Regions from separate parts of the Comamonas testosteroni genome, predicted to be linked through region 1. Evidence: predicted binding sites of a transcription regulator. Region 1 holds the regulator's gene; each other region holds the start of a gene.

Region 1 (5,211 bases):
CGAGAAAGCCGACGAGAAGAAATGAGCGAACCGACTTTCTCCAGCAGCCGCAGCGGCGAGTCCGACAGCCGCCTGGAAGCCAAGCATCTGGCCAAGTCCTACGGCAGCCGCAAGGTGGTCAAGGATGTGTCCCTGTCCGTGCAAAAAGGCGAGGTGGTCGGTCTGCTCGGCCCCAACGGCGCGGGCAAGACCACATCGTTCTACATGATCGTGGGCCTGGTGCGCAGCGACGGCGGCGAGATCTTCATCGACGGCCAGCCGGTGGGCGGCATGCCGATTCACCAACGCTCGCGTCTGGGCCTGTCCTATCTGCCCCAGGAAGCCTCCATCTTTCGCAAGCTCAGCGTGGAAGACAATGTGCGCGCCGTGCTGGAGCTGCAAAAGGACGAGCAGGGCAAGACGCTGACGCAGGGCGAGATCGAAAAGCGCCTCACCGGCTTGCTGCAGGAGCTGCGCGTCGAGCATCTGCGCCAGTCGCCGGCACTGGCTCTGTCCGGCGGTGAGCGCCGTCGCGTGGAAATTGCCCGAGCCCTGGCCACGCAACCGCGCTTCATCCTGCTTGACGAACCGTTTGCCGGCATCGACCCGATTGCGGTGATCGAGATCCAGCGCATCATCGGCTTCCTCAAGGAGCGCGGCATCGGCGTGCTGATTACCGACCACAATGTGCGCGAGACGCTGGGCATCTGCGACCACGCCTTCATCATCAGCGACGGCCATGTGCTGGCCGAAGGCACGCCCGAGGAGATCGTGGAGAACGCCGATGTGCGCCGCGTCTATCTGGGCGAACATTTCAGAATGTGATGACCCCCACGTTCCTTCACTTTGTGTGGTCGCTGCCCCCGGAAGGGACCCTGACCGGCTGCGCCGGGGTTTGCCCTGGGGAGACCCGGCTGCCAACCCATGGCACTGTGCGCGTTTGCAATGATTGTCTGGGAGCCGCGCCTCGATGAAGCCAGGTCTCTCGCTACGCGTTTCGCAGCATTTGTCGCTGACGCCGCAGCTGCAGCAATCCATTCAGCTGCTGCAGCTCTCCACTCTGGAGCTGGCGCAGGAAGTCGAGCAGATGCTGGTCGACAACCCTTTTCTGGAACGTGCTGGCGATGAGGCCGAATCTACGGGAGATGCTCCTGTAGATGTAGCTGCTAGCGCAAGTGAATACAACACTTCAGACAGTATTCATGCTGAAAATGATGCGAAGCAAACGCAAGCAGCTGCTGAAACAATAGCGGAGACGCCAAGTGCCGAGACCCCGGAAACGCTGAACTGGGAGGCCGACGGCATGGACGGCCAGGACGGGGAATGGGGCGGCGAATCCAGCAGCGAGTGGGATACGCCCTCGGCCAGCAGCTCCACACGCAACCGCGATGGCGATGACGAAACCGATGCCATCGATCTGGCGCGCGAGCACCAGAGCCTGACCGACTTTCTCCATCGTCAGGCGCTGAGCCTGCATCTGGGCGCGGCGGACATGGCGGCACTGCGCTTTCTCATCGAGTCGCTCAACGACGACGGCTATCTCGAGGATTCCCTGCAGGAGCTGGCGCAGAGCCTAGCCGGCGACGACCTGGAAGAGCGCGAGGAGCTGGAGCAGCACTTTGTCATTGCTCTGAAGCTGCTGCAAAGCCTGGAGCCCGTGGGCGTGGGCGCGCGTGATCTGGCCGAGTGCCTGCAGCTGCAGCTGCGCGACCTGATCCGCACCGCCGAGGACGAGGGCACGACCGAGGCGCATATGAACCGGCTGCTGCTGGCGCAGGCCATCTGTGCGCAGCCCATGGACCTGCTGGCGCGGCGCGATCTGCGCAAGCTCACCAGCCTGTGCGGCGCGCGCGAGGAGCAACTGCGCGAGGCCATGGCATTGATCGCCAGACTGGAGCCGCGTCCGGGGCGTCGCTTTGTCGATGTGGAACGCCATATCGTGGTGCCCGATGTCATCGTGCGTCCGGTGCGGGCCGGCGCCGGCCGGATGGACTTTTCCGTGCAGCTCAACCCCGAGGTCATGCCGCGTCTGCGCGTGCACGACATCTATGCCGGTGTGCTGCGCCGCCACAAGAACAGCGACGGCCATGCGGCGCTGCAGCAGCAGCTGCAGGAGGCGCGCTGGTTCATCAAGAACATCCAGCAGCGCTTCGACACCATCTTGCGTGTTTCCGAAGCCATCGTGGAGCGGCAGAAGAACTTCTTTGTGCATGGTGAGCTGGCCATGCGCCCGCTGGTGCTGCGCGATATCGCCGACACCCTGGGCCTGCACGAGTCCACCATCAGCCGCGTGACCACGGCCAAGTACATGGCCACGCCCCAGGGCACCTTCGAGCTCAAGTATTTCTTCGGCTCGGGCCTGGGTACGGAAACCGGCGGCAGTGCCTCCAGCACGGCCGTGCGTGCGCTGATCAAGCAGTTCGTCGATGCCGAAGATGCCAAGAAGCCGCTATCGGACGCCAAGCTGGCCGATATGCTCAAAGAGCAGGGCATCGAGTGCGCGCGCCGCACCGTCGCCAAATACCGCGAGCAGCTCAAGATACCGACGACCACGCTGCGCAAGGCGCTGTAGGGCACCGCAGAAACAAGAAAGCCGCTGATGCATCGCACAGCGGCTTTCTTGTTCTGCATTTAGGGCGGGAGCCTTGATAAGGCATTTCTCAAGTCAGGGGCAGCGAGCAAGAGCCGCCCTTGCGGCGATGCCGCCGTCCCCCTTGGGGGCGCCCGGCCAGGGGGAAGGCGCGTAGCGCCTCAGGGGGTTATCAAGAAACCAGCCACCAGATAAACCAGACCAGCACGCCGATCATCAGTCCGAACTTGAGGATCTTGTAGAAGGTCGGATTCCAGTTGCGGAAGGCGCGGCGGTACTTGCCCGCATAGAACGAGATCTTGAACAGCTTGCTGATCATGCCGCGCGGATCGCCTTCGTTGTTGGGCGAGCTGGCGGCGGCCACCACATTCTTGCCCAGCCAGTGATTGAGCCACTGGGCAAAGCCATTGGTCATGGGACGCTCCACGTCGCAGAACAGCACGATGCGGTTGCCCTCGCTGCGGTTCTCGGCCCAGTGCATAAAGGTCTCGTCGAAGATCACGCCTTCGCCTTCGCGCCAGCTATAGGGCTGGCCGTCGACCTCGATCATGCAGCGGTCGTCGTTGGGGGCCAGCACGGCCAGGTGATAGCGCAGCGAGCCTGCATAGGGGTCGCGGTGCAGATTGAGCTTGGCGCCGGGCGGCAGCTCGGCAAACATGGCAGCCTTGACGCTGGGAATCGACTTCACCAGGGCCGTGGTCTTGGGGCACAGCTCCATGGCCGAGGGGTGGGCGTCGCCGTACCATTTGAGGTAGAAGCGCTTCCAGCCGGTCTTGAAGAAGGAGTTGAAGCCTGCGTCGTCGTTGTTGGCGGCGGCCTTGATCTGCATGTTCTTTTGCAGATTGACGGCTTCCTCGCGGATTTCACGCCAGTTGGCCTGCAGCGGTGCCAGCTCGGGGAAGGTGCTGGTGGGCAGGTAGGGCGTGCGCGGTACCTTGCTGAACATCAGCATGAAGACGTTGAACGGCGCCGTGAACGTGGAGTGATCAAACAGCTGGCGCAGCACCTTGTGGCGCACCTTGCCGCGCAGATGCATGTACAGCCCGCAGCCAAAGAAAAGCAGCACCAGTGCCAGAACGATAATTTTTGCCATAAGAGCCAATTTTACCGGGGGCACCCCGGCGGCCACCATGGGGGCAGGTCAAACAGAACCGGGGTAGGGGAATATCAAAAGCAATAGCTGCCGGCGCTTGACGGCCAGGCGCAGAAGCCCGCCTGTTAGATGCTCAAGGCAGAGCCAGTACGGCGCAGTTGCACAGATCGGCGCTCTCGAAGGCCGTTCTGTCGCCCGCTTTGAGCCCCGGCACGGGGAACAGGCGCACAGTCAGCGGCTTGTTGAGGCGAAAAGCCATGGTGCCCGTATCGCGCATGACGGCAGCGATCTGCTCGGCGCTGCTGTCGCCCGGCACGGGTACGGTATCGAGGCCGATGCCGCAGACGCTGCTATAGGTCAGCAGGGCGCGGATATCGAATTCGTCATTCAGACTGGCCTGGGCCAGGCCTTCGTCCTCGGTCACGGCCAGCATCAGGCCGCTGAATCCGATCTGCGTCACGCCGCTGACCGATTTGAAGACGCGGGTCAGCAGGGCCGAGGCTTCCACCGTGCCGCTGGCGCCGAAACAGGGCACGCCCAGCAGTTGGTAGACATCGACCATGGAGGCGCAGGACTTGGACGGCGCAGCCGAGGTGTCCATGCCCGCGATATGCCAGCCCTCGGCCAGCGTCACGCCGTCGGCACAGCGCTGGATGGCAGTGGCATGCTCGTTCAGGGTCTGGCTCAGGCGCTCGAATGCGAGCCTGAACCACGCCGCGTGATCGAGCTGCAGGCGCTGCTGCTGCAGCTGCTGCAGTTCAGCCACCATGAGGTCTGGCGTCTCCAGACCCAGCACCAGGGCGCCGTGGTGCTTGCCGCGGTGGTAGCTGGCCGGGAAATAGGGAATGCCGGGCGCGCAGTTGAAGTTGACCGTGAAGTTGAAGTTGCCTTCGCCGCGCGGCGTGGTGCGCGCGATTTGCTGAATCGCCTGCACGCTGTGGGCCAGCAAGTCGGTCTGCAGAAAGCCGTGTTCATCCAGATCGATGTTCACGCAGGCGTTGCACAGGTCGCCATAGGCGGCAATCAGCTGCGGCAGCAGGGCCACTTCCTGCGCATTGCGCGCTTCGCCCACGGCAAAGCGGATGCGGCGTTTGCCGGTGTTGATGGTGTTGAGCGTTTCGGCAATGCGCTGCAGGCCGGCGAGGGCGCTGTCTATGCCGCAGACGTTCAGGTATTCGCCGAACGGGTTGCTCACGATGCGGATGGACTGCACCTGATAGCCCCGGGCCTCGATGGCATCGGCCACGGCATCGCATTGCTGCTTGGCCTGGGTCAGGCCGGCCTGCCAATGTGCCTCATCGGCGCTCAGGTTGACAAAGGCAGTGACGGTGCGCACGCGCACCAGAGGGTTGAAGCTGATATTCATAGCAGTATCCGCAGGCAGGAGAATGGCTGGTGGCCATTTTGCCTCTGAATATGCCGATCACAGCAGGCGTGTGCCCAGCGGCACCTCCCTGTCGGGCACGCACAGGGCCACGGCTCCCGTGGCATCGTGAAAACCGGTCACAAGACATTCGCTCATCAAAGGCCCAATCTGCTTCTTCGGAAA
Region 2 (5,211 bases), 1.1 Mb from region 1:
TCGAAGAAGAAATCGGGCTCGAACTCGCGCAGAAAACCGCCCTTGGCCAGTCCGCCGAGGAACATGGCCTCATCGACATCGATCTTCCAGTCCATCAGCGTATTGAGTGCGCGCTCATGGGCCGGGGCGCTGCGCGCCGTGACCAGGGCCGTGCGCACGCGCATGCCGGCTACATCGGCCTGCTGCAGCCGGTGCAGGGCCGCCAGCAGGGGCTTGAACGGGCCTTCGGGCAGCGGCTGGGCGGCTTTCTCCAGCTCATGCTGCTGGAAAGCCTCCAGGCCCTGGGCCTGGAAGATGCGTTCGGCCTCGTCGGAAAACAGCACGGCATCGCCGTCGAAAGCGATGCGCACTTCGCGGGGATGGCTGCTGCTGGCGCGCATGGAGTCGGTGAACACATGGGCGGCCGGGTAGCCCAGCTGCAGTGCCTGGGTCACGTCATCGGCATTCGCTGACAGAAACAGCTGGGCTCCCAGCGGGCGCAGATAGCCGAAAGGGTCGCGCCCCTGGGTGAATACGCCGCGCTGTATGGAGTGCAGGCCGTGGGCCTTTGCCGAGCGGAAGACGCGCATGCCGCTGACGGGGTCGTTGCGCGAGAGCAGCACCACTTCCACATGCTGCTGTCCTTCCGTGTTGAAGGCCAGCAGCTTCTTGACCAGCGAGAAGGCCACGCCGGGTGCGGCAGGCACGTCCAGCCGCTCGCGCTGCAGGCGCAGGTAGCTCGCCGGGTCGCTGTCCTCGAAGAGGCGGTTTTCCTCCTCGAAATCGAACAGGGCTCGCGAGGAGATGGCGACGACGAGCTTGTCGTTCAGGGTCATGGCCATGGCGGTACGGCTTCAATCGGATGTGCAGACAAGCTCTGATGATACGCAGGCCGCCGCGCCCTCACCAGTTGGCTTCGCGCTCGGGCGTGGCACTGATGTGGTGAATGGACAGATCGGCTCCGTCGAATTCCTGCTCCTGGCTCAGGCGCAGCCCCATGGTCTTCTTGAGCAGGCCGTAGACCAGCAGGCCACCGAGGGCCGCCCAGGCCACGCCCATCAGCGTGCCTATGAGCTGGGCCAGCGGATGCACGCCGCCAAGCCCGCCCAGTGCCTGCGTGCCGAAGATGCCCGCCGCAATGCCACCCCAGGCGCCGCACAGACCGTGCAGCGGCCACACGCCCAGCACATCGTCGATCTTCCATTTGTTCTGCGTCAGCGTGAACATGAAGACAAAGATGGCGCCGGCGGCGGCCCCCACGACCAGCGCCCCCAGGGGGTGCATCAGATCCGAGCCCGCGCAGACGGCGACCAGGCCGGCCAGCGGGCCGTTGTGCACAAAACCCGGGTCGTTCTTGCCCACGGCCAGGGCTGCCAGCGTGCCGCCCACCATGGCCATCAGCGAGTTCACGGCGACCAGACCGGAGATCTTGTCCAGACTCTGGGCGCTCATCACATTGAAGCCGAACCAGCCCACGATCAGAATCCAGGCGCCCAGCGCCAGGAAGGGAATGCTGGAGGGGGGCGTGGCGGCAATCGCTCCGCCCTGGCGGTAGCGATTGCGGCGCGGGCCCAGCAGCAGCACGGCGCCCAGGGCGATCCAGCCGCCCACGGCATGGACCACCACGCTGCCGGCAAAGTCGTGGAATTCGGCGCCGGTCAGCGCCTTGATCCAGGCCTGCACGCCGAAATGCTGGTTCCAGGCAATGCCCTCGAAGAAGGGGTAGATCAGGCCCACGATCATGGCCGTGGCGATCAGCTGGGGCCAGAACTTGGCGCGCTCGGCGATGCCGCCCGAGATGATGGCGGGAATGGCGGCCGCGAAGGTCAGCAGAAAGAAGAACTTGACTAGGCCATAGCCGTTGAGTGCCGTCAGCTGCTCGGCGCCCACGAAAAAGTGCGTGCCGTAGGCCACGCCATAGCCGAGAGCGAAATAGACCACGGTGGAGACCGAGAAGTCGACCAGGATCTTGACCAGGGCATTGACCTGGTTCTTGCGGCGCACGGTGCCCAGTTCCAGGAAGGCGAAACCGGCGTGCATGGCCAGGACCATGACGGCGCCCATCAGAATGAACAGGGCATCCGCGCCCTGTTTTAGTGCTTGCATGAAAACGCTCCAGCTGAAATTTGCTATTTATTGGTGCGAAATTGCGGAAAAAACCCGCAATGCACTAAAAGAAAGCAAGAATTGCGCCAAGCTGGAGTGGGTGCTTCCGCACCGTTGCGGGCGCGGCCGGCCTATTTGACGAACTGGTTGAGCTGGATGATGGGCATGAGCACGGCCAGCACGATGAGCATGACCACCAGTCCCATGACGACGATGAGCAGCGGCTCGAGGATCGTGGCCAGGTGCATGGCACGGCGCTGGACCTCGGTGGACAGCTGGGTGGCGGCACGCTGCAGCATCAGCGGCAGCTGGCCCGTCTGCTCGCCCAGCCGGGCGAACATGGCGACCAGGCCCGGAAAGCGCTTCTTCTGAGCCAGGGCCGAGGCCAGTGGCGCGCCTTCGCGCACCAGCACCAGCGCATCCATGGCATCGGCGCGCAGGGCGCGGTTGTTCAGCGTCTCGGCCGCGGCCTGCAAGGCCTTGAGAATGGGCACGCCCGCTCCGGCCAGCATGGCCAGCGTGCCGGCAAAGCGCGCCGCGTTATAGCTGCGCGAGAGCCGGCCTATGAGCGGCAGACGCAGCCACTGGGCATCGAAGCGCTCGCGGAATGCCTCGTTCCTGAGAGCCAGCCGAAAGCCCACGGCAGCCAGCAGCACCACGGCCAGCATGAACCAGCCGTAGTGGCGCACAAAGTCGCTGATGCCGAGCATGACCACGGTGAGAAACGGCAGCGCACGCTTGGTGCCGGCAAACACGCCGGCCACCTGCGGCACCACATAGCTGACCAGAAAGATCACGATGACGATGGCCACCAGCGTCACGATGGCCGGATATAGCGAGGCGCCGATAAGCTTGGACTGCAAGGCCTGGCGCGCCTCCAGGTCGTCGGCCAGGTTTTCCAGCACCGGACCCAGGCTGCCGCTGGATTCTCCGGCGCCGATCACGGCGCAGAAGATATCGGAAAACTCGCGTGGATGCTGTTCCAGCGCCCTGGCAAAGCTGGAGCCTGCATTGACCTCTGCCCGCAGCGCTGCAACCAGCTGATGCTGGCGTTCGTCCTCGGCTTCCTCGGACAGAGCGGCCAGTGCGCGTTCTATGGGCAGGCCGGAGCTGACCAGGCCCGAGAGCTGGCGGGTCCATACCGCGAGGCTGGTGGAGTTGAAGACCGGGCGCGTGAACCATCCGGAAGCGCCGGTGCGGCCCTGGCCCTTGCCTGCGGCGACGGGCTCGACCTGCAGCGGCACCAGGGCCTGGCTGCGCAGTTGGCTGCGCGCGGCACGGGCGTTGTCGGCTTCCAGGGTGCCCTTGCGGGTCTGGCCCTGGGCATCCAGGGCTTCAAAGGTAAAGGCGGGCATGCGCGAATCGATCTGACGGGTGAGGGGTTGGTGCAGATGGTAGCGACTAATGATGTCAGCACTTCGGCGTTGGGGAGAGCGAACCCGGCTTGATGCAGGTCATGGCTGCCGCGGGTGAGGTCGGCACAATGGTCTGCCGATTCAAGAATGCGAGGTTTTGATGCTCAAGGACAAGGTTGCATTGGTGACGGGGGCTGCATCCGGCATAGGCCGTTGTGTGGCGCTGACATGGGCCCGGGAAGGCGCGCGGGTGGTGCTGGCCGACCTCAACGAGGAGCAGGGCCAGGAGACCGCGGCCCTGGTGCGAGAGCTGGGTGCCGAGGCACAGTATCTGCGCGCCGACGCCGGCAGCCCGGCGGATCATGAAGCGCTGGTGGCCCTGACCATGCGCCACTTCGGCAGGCTGGACGTGGCCTGCAACAACGCCGGCATCGGCGGAGCCAGCGCGCCAACCGCCGACTATCCACTCGATGCCTGGGAGCAGGTGCTGCGCGTCAATCTCTCGGGTGTCTTCTATGCCTGCAAATACCAGATTGCCGCCATGCTGCAGGGCGGTGGTGGCTCCATCATCAATATGGCGTCCATCCTCGGTGCCGTGGGCTTTGCCAACTCTGCGGCCTATACGGCGGCCAAGCATGGCGTGCTGGGCCTGACCAAGGCGGCGGCACTCGAATATTCGGCCCGGGGCGTGCGAGTCAATGCCGTGGGGCCGGGCTTTATCCAGACCCCCATGATCAGCGGTCTGGAGCAGGACCCGGCCACGCATGCGGCGCTGGTGGCGGCCCACCCCATGGGACGCCTGGGCCAGCCTGAGGAGATTGCCGAACTGGTGGCCTGGCTGGCCAGTGACCGCGCGTCGTTTGTGACGGGTGCTTATTACCCGGTCGACGGCGGTTACCTGGCACGCTGAGTGGTTTGCAGCGGTTTGCTATAGGTTTTGATGGCCCTGCTCTTGACGGACGGTCGCTGCGGGCCAAAACCTTTAAACGACTGGCGCCATGGCTGCGGCTTGCATATCGCCGTCGATCTCGTCGGCGCGCACCGAGGCTGCACGCTGCAACAGCGGCGTGGCATAGGCCTCGAATTCGGGCCGTCTGGGCAAGCTGCCGTCCATCATGCTCCAGCCGATATAGCTGGCCAGATACAGATCGGCGGCCGTGAAGTGGTCGCCGCAGACATAGCGTTTGCCGGCCACCGCATGCAGCAAGGTGTTCAGCACATCGTCAAAGCGGCCAAAGCCCGCGCTCATGGCCTGCTGATGCGTTTGCGATTTCAGCCAGCCTTCGTTGCGGGCGGTTGTGACGGCCTCCACCGGCCCGGCGACAAAGAACAGCCAGCGAAAGTAGCTGGCGCGCTCCGGGCTGCCCATCGCCGGGGCCAGTCGTTTCTCGGGGAAAAGCTCGGCCAGATAGGCAAGGACGGCTCCGGTCTCGGTGACCACGGCGTCGCCATGCTGCAGCGCCGGGACCTTGCCCATTGGGTTGATGGACAGGTACTCGGGCGACTTCATCTCGGGTCCGAATTCCAGGTCAACGGTTTCATAGTCGGCACCGCACTCCTCCAGCATCCAACGCACCATGCGGGCGCGTGATCTGGGGTTGCTGAAAAAGCGCAGCTTGGGCTGGTGAGGTGTGGACATTGCGGTTCTCCTTGGCGGGCTGTTGTGACATGGCAAAAACGCCATGCAGCCAATGTAGAGACCGGGGCTGACAGTTTCTGTCAGCAGTGCCGCTCAATCCAGCGTGTAGCCGGTTTCTTCCAGCCAGCGCTG
Region 3 (5,211 bases), 230 kb from region 1:
CTTCTGTATCTGATGATTTCATAAAAGCAGGCTGTAGCGCCCGTCAAAAAAGCGCATCCAGCTATCAATCAATGAGCAATTACTTTTTGGGAAATACGTCGAGATCCGCGACTGGCGGCAGAAAGCGGCCGTTCCAGAGCGTCTCGGGGTTCACGCGTGTCTTGGTCGCATAGACGTCCGAGATCTGGGACGCCATCAGGGCCATGCGTGTGGGGCTGACCTGGCCAAAGCCTTCACCACGCGCATCGGCGGTGTTGATCACCGTGTCGATCGCCAGCTGCAGGCGGCGGGTTTCCAGAGCGGTGTTGACGATGCCGTCGCGCTCCTTCACATAGGCGATGGCGGAGCCGGGGTTGGCCATGACTTCCTTGGCGCCCTTGCTAAAGGCCTTGAGGAAGGCACGCACGGCTTCGGGGTTCTCGCGCACCAGCTTGGCGCTGGCGATGATGGCGTTGCCATAGAGCTTGACGCCGTTGTCGGCAAACGGCATGACCGCCACATCGGCCGCCTTGACGCCACGAGCCTCCAGGTTCAGCAGCGAAGTAAAGGTAAAGCCCGTGATGGCATCGATATCGCCGCGCACCAGCATGGTCTCGCGCAGCGGCGGATCCATGGTGGTCCATTGCACATCGCCGACCTTGTTGGCCTTGGCAAACAGCGGGAAACCGCGCCGCCCGGCATCAAACACCGGTGCTCCGAGCTTCTTGCCTGTCAGATCCGCAGGCTTGGCAATGGCGCTCTTCTTGAGTGCCATGACCGAGGCCGGCGTGTTGTTGTAGACCATCATCACGGCCACGGGCTTGTCCTTGACATCGGGGTTGTTGGCATGAAACTCCATGAGCGCGGCCAGATCGGCAAAACCCATGTCGTAAGAGCCCGATGCCACGCGCTGAATCGCACCGCCGGAGCCGCTGCCGGCGTCCACCGTCACATTCAGACCTGCAGCCTGAAAATAGCCCTTGGCGACAGGTTGCAGAAACAGCGCCGCTGGCCCTTCGAAACGCCAGTCGAGCTGGAATTTGATGGGCGTGGCGGCAAAGGCAGCAGTGGCGCTGGCAAAGCTGCCCAGGGCCAGAACGGATTGCAGGAACAGGCGCTTGGTTTGCATGGTGGCTTCCCTCTCTCTATGTCAACGAGTTGTGGTTGGATTCATGTCGGCGCTCAGACCTTCCAGGCGCCCTGGTGCGAGCTGCTGGCCTCTTCGATCAAGGCCGGCCCTATGCATTCGATGGCGTGCGAAGCGGCCTGGAACACATCGCGGCAGGACAGCTCGGCATCCTTCTGGTCGAGCCGCTCGCCGCGGAACACGCGCAGCCGCTCCGCATCGATGCCATAGACCACGCGGCCAATGGCGGACCAGAAGATCGCGCCGGCACACATCACGCAGGGCTCGGCAGACGAGTACAGCGTGGCGCCCACCAGTTCATCGCGTGAATGCAAGGGGCTGGCCAGGCGGATGGCGGACAGCTCGGCATGGGCCGTGCAATCGCCGCTCTCGCCGTTGGCATTGCTGGCCTCGGCCAGAACACGCCCGTCGGCAGCCACGATCAGCGCACCAAACGGCCGGTTGCCGCGCTCGCGCGCCGTATCCGCTAGCGCAATGGCTTCGCGCAAATAGCGACCATCGGTGTCATTCAAGGCCTGGGCTGGAGGCAAGGACATGGTTGATTCCTCCTCAGACCTTGAGCATGCGGGCCGACCTGGCGGGCAGCATGCTGCTGTTGAACAGTGCGTCGGCAGATGGCGTGGTCTTGAGCGCAAAGGTCTGCACCACACTGTCCAGCTGCTGCTCCATCAAACGCTTGCTGAAGTCGCCCAGTCCATGGCTTTTCGTGTCTGCCGCGGCCACGTACTGTGCGGTGATGGACCAGCGCTCCAGCTCCAGCTTTTCATCGAGAATCGACTCACGCTGGCGCACGGCGGCAATGCCTGCTGCGGGGTTGGCAAGGCATTCCACAATCGCACGGTTGGTGGCGCGCAGGAAAGCGGCCACGACCTGCGGCTTCTCGGCGATCAGCTGGCTGGACGCGAGAATCGCATTGCCATACAGATGAACGCCTGCATCGCTGTAGCGCAGTATGGAAAGCTCCTCGGGCCTGAGGCGCGCAAACAGCGACACCGCCGAGTCATGGAAGTAGGTGGCGGCATCCACATCGCCACGCACCATGACGTTGTCTCGTGCCGAGAACTCCGTTGTCGACCAGGCAAACAGATCGGCGGGCAGGTTCTTGCGCCGCGCCACCATGGGCCAGGCACGGCGCGTGGACTCCACCGCCGCTGCGGCAACCTTCTTGCCCTTGAGGCTTCCGAAGTCCGAAGTGATGCCCCGGTCCTTGCGCCCGATGATCACAAAAGGCGCGCGGTTGTAGTACTGGTAGACGGCCTGCACGCGAGGCGTGCCGGCATTCTGCGCATTGAACTCGATCAGCGAGCTGATATCGCCCAGTCCGAGCTGGTAGGCTCCGCTGGCGATACGAGTAATCGAAGCCACCGAGCCCGACCCTACGTCCAGACTCACATCCAGCCCCTCATCGCGGTAGTAGCCGTTTTGCTGTGCCAGAAAGAACGGCGCCGTCTGGCCGTTGACGCGGAAATCCAGCGTGAATTTCAGCGGAGTCAGCGACTTGCCCTGGGCATGGACCCAGGGTGCGCTGCAAAGAGGCAGGGCAGCAAGGAAATGGCGACGTTGCATGGCGGAACTCTCAGGTCTCTGGCGACAGGAACGCCAGCAGCAGCCGCTGCTGACAGGACTTGAGCAATTTCCGGGCACTGCACGCGGATGCAGGCTGAACGCTTCTACTCGTTCAACCATCTAGCAATTGGCGTGCCTGCTTTTGATTTCCGTTTGTCGGGTATCAACAAGGTGCACGCCCGAGCAGCGCATGCATGGATTCATGCACGGCAGTGCACCAGTTTGAAGCCATGCACCAAAACCAAGAGCACCTGTGCCGTGGTGAATGGCTGGCACGCTGCTTGCTGCACTCAAATCAAGAGTAGAAGCGTTCAGCACGGTGCTTCTGACCATCGCCGGTCAGCAGCTTCGCGGGTCATTGCTCTTGAAGTGGGTGCGGCAGACAGCCGCGCCTGGTATCCACACTTCAGATGCCCGCAGCCCCATGCCCCACTGGCAGCGCCGGTGCCTGAAGTCATCGCAAGAGAAATTCTTATGCAGACCATGACCAGCCACTCCTACAGCCTTGACGAACTGGACAAGGAAGCCCGCATGGGCGGGCAAGGCGCAGAAACCTCGGCGCGCGAAGTTCGCGTCATAGACATCAGCGACTTCGAGCAGCGCAAGCAGGAGATTGCCGAGCAGATCTGGAGCGCTTCGGTGGAAATCGGCTTCTTCCAGGTTTCCGGCCACGGCATAGCCCAGGCCGATATCGACGCCGCATTCGGCAGGGCCGAACAGCTATTTGCCCTGCCGCCCGACACCAAGGCGCAATGGCCGCTATCGCGCAACGCAGGCTGGGAGCACAAGGCGCAGATCCGCCCCTCCACGCGCACCCCCGACCAGAAAGAGTCCTATCAGGTCACACGCCCGCGCATGCAGGGCCTTTGGCCCAGCGAGCAGGAGCTGCCCGGCTTCAAGCAGGCCACGCTGGCCTTTGAGCACCAATGCTGGCAGGTGGGCATGCAGCTGCTGTCCTGCTTTGCCTACAAGCTGGGCTTTGACGAGGAGTTCTTCACCCGCGCACATGACCCCGCCGTGCCCAGCTACCAGAGCACGCTGCGCATGCTGCATTACTTTGCCGTGGACCCTGCTCTCAAGGACGAAATCGGCCTGTGGCGTGCAGGCGCACATACAGACTTCGACTGCCTGACACTGTTGTTCCAGCGCGCCGGCCAGGGCGGGCTGCAGGTGCTGCCCGGCAAGGAGGCCGAAGCCCAGCAATGGACGCCCGTGAAGCCCGTGGACGGCGTCATCACCTGCAATATCGGTGACATGCTGATGCGCTGGAGCGACGACCAGTTGCCCAGCAACTTCCACCGCGTGCGCAACCCGCAGCCCCATGAGTACCAGGGAGCCCGCTACAGCCTGGCCTTCTTCTGCCAGGCCAATGAAGATGCGGTGATCGAAGGGCCGGCAAAAAAATATCCGCCTATCACAGGGGCGGAATATTTGCGTCAGCGCATCAGCGCCAATTTCTCGAACAGGTACTGACACCCCCTGGGCCGCCCTGCCGCTTGCCCAAGGGGGACGACCCCTTCGGGGCCGAGCGGCCCTTACTCCGAGTCCCTGACTTGGAGGTGCGTCAGTTTCCAGCCCCCGTCTTTGGCGCAGTGTGATGTGGTCTGAATTGAAACGACAAGGCCCCGGAGTGCAGGGCCTTGTCAGCGATCAGGGGCGGCGCAGATCAGCGCAGCGACTCGATGAGATCGATGTACTGCTGCTTGGCCTCATCCGGCGTCGTGCCTTCCAGCTTGGCCCAGGCATCCCACTTGGCGCGGGCCACCATGTCGGTGAAGCTGGGCTTCTTGGCTTCGTTGTCACCCTCGGTCGCCTGCTTGTACAAGGCATAGATCTTGAGCAAGGTGGCGTTGTCAGGACGCTCGCCGAGCGAGGTGGAATTCTTGACGGTCTCTTCAAACCGGGCGTTCAGATCGGACATGAAAGGTCTCCTGGGCTTTAATAGTCGAGGCCAGTGTAGCCAAAATTTCACCAAATTAGAACGACCGTTCTTTTTATTTCACAAAGTACTGCAACGCCGGCAAGCAAGCAGCCCTTTGCGACACGCCAGCCCTCCAACCCGCCTCTTCGTGATTCGCCTTGCGGCAGCAGCAACGGACAGCCCTCAGAACATCATGCGCAGACCCAGATCAAAGCCCAGCGCACTGCGCGGCTGCATGCCCGGGCTGTTACTGTAGGCTGGCTGCGGCATGATGACCGGGCTGCTCACGGCCAGCGGCGTCACACCCATCACCGCAGGATTGTTGTGTCCATTGCTCACGCTGATACGTGACACCGTGGTGTAGAGCGCCGTGCGTTTGGAGAGGTTATGCACATAACCCAAGGCCAGCTTGTTCACCGATGCGTCGCCAGTTCCCTGCCCATTTTTGAACTGCACCCTGGCCACCGACGCCCTGAGCTGATGCAGTCCGACAGGGATTTGCACACCAGCCAGAAGCCCGTCATAGCGGTCTGTGGCACGCACATCGCTGCGCGCATTGCGCACCTGCGACCACTCGCCCAACACGCGGACCGGACCG

What was found. The regulator sigma-54, encoded in region 1, starts transcription at its own class of promoters, with help from an activator protein. The targets are predictions, from matches to a motif close to TGGCANGNAANCTGCTTT.
Region 2: the regulator sigma-54 is predicted to act here: its motif matches at 2,157-2,174, upstream of F0P97_RS03490 (ammonium transporter).
Region 3: the regulator sigma-54 is predicted to act here: its motif matches at 2,963-2,980, upstream of F0P97_RS24960 (isopenicillin N synthase family dioxygenase).

The regions. Positions count from the first base shown of each region.
Region 1 is NZ_CP043568.1:5,647,524-5,652,734, reverse strand. It holds gene lptA (lipopolysaccharide transport periplasmic protein LptA) at 1-25, shown strand, start outside; gene lptB (LPS export ABC transporter ATP-binding protein) at 22-804, shown strand; gene F0P97_RS26030 (RNA polymerase factor sigma-54) at 950-2,551, shown strand; gene F0P97_RS26025 (aspartyl/asparaginyl beta-hydroxylase domain-containing protein) at 2,742-3,662, opposite strand; gene F0P97_RS26020 (DUF711 family protein) at 3,796-5,028, opposite strand; gene F0P97_RS26015 (tRNA-binding protein) at 5,086-5,211, opposite strand, start outside.
Region 2 is NZ_CP043568.1:779,142-784,352, forward strand. It holds gene F0P97_RS03485 (5'-nucleotidase) at 1-821, opposite strand, end outside; gene F0P97_RS03490 (ammonium transporter) at 883-2,085, opposite strand; gene gspF (type II secretion system inner membrane protein GspF) at 2,217-3,440, opposite strand; gene F0P97_RS03500 (SDR family NAD(P)-dependent oxidoreductase) at 3,601-4,350, shown strand; gene F0P97_RS03505 (glutathione S-transferase family protein) at 4,423-5,079, opposite strand; gene F0P97_RS03510 (helix-turn-helix transcriptional regulator) at 5,173-5,211, opposite strand, start outside.
Region 3 is NZ_CP043568.1:5,416,767-5,421,977, forward strand. It holds gene F0P97_RS24940 (ABC transporter ATP-binding protein) at 1-22, opposite strand, end outside; gene F0P97_RS24945 (ABC transporter substrate-binding protein) at 80-1,108, opposite strand; gene F0P97_RS24950 (nucleoside deaminase) at 1,162-1,662, opposite strand; gene F0P97_RS24955 (ABC transporter substrate-binding protein) at 1,676-2,692, opposite strand; gene F0P97_RS24960 (isopenicillin N synthase family dioxygenase) at 3,167-4,165, shown strand; gene F0P97_RS24965 (acyl-CoA-binding protein) at 4,359-4,613, opposite strand; gene F0P97_RS24970 (porin) at 4,797-5,211, opposite strand, start outside.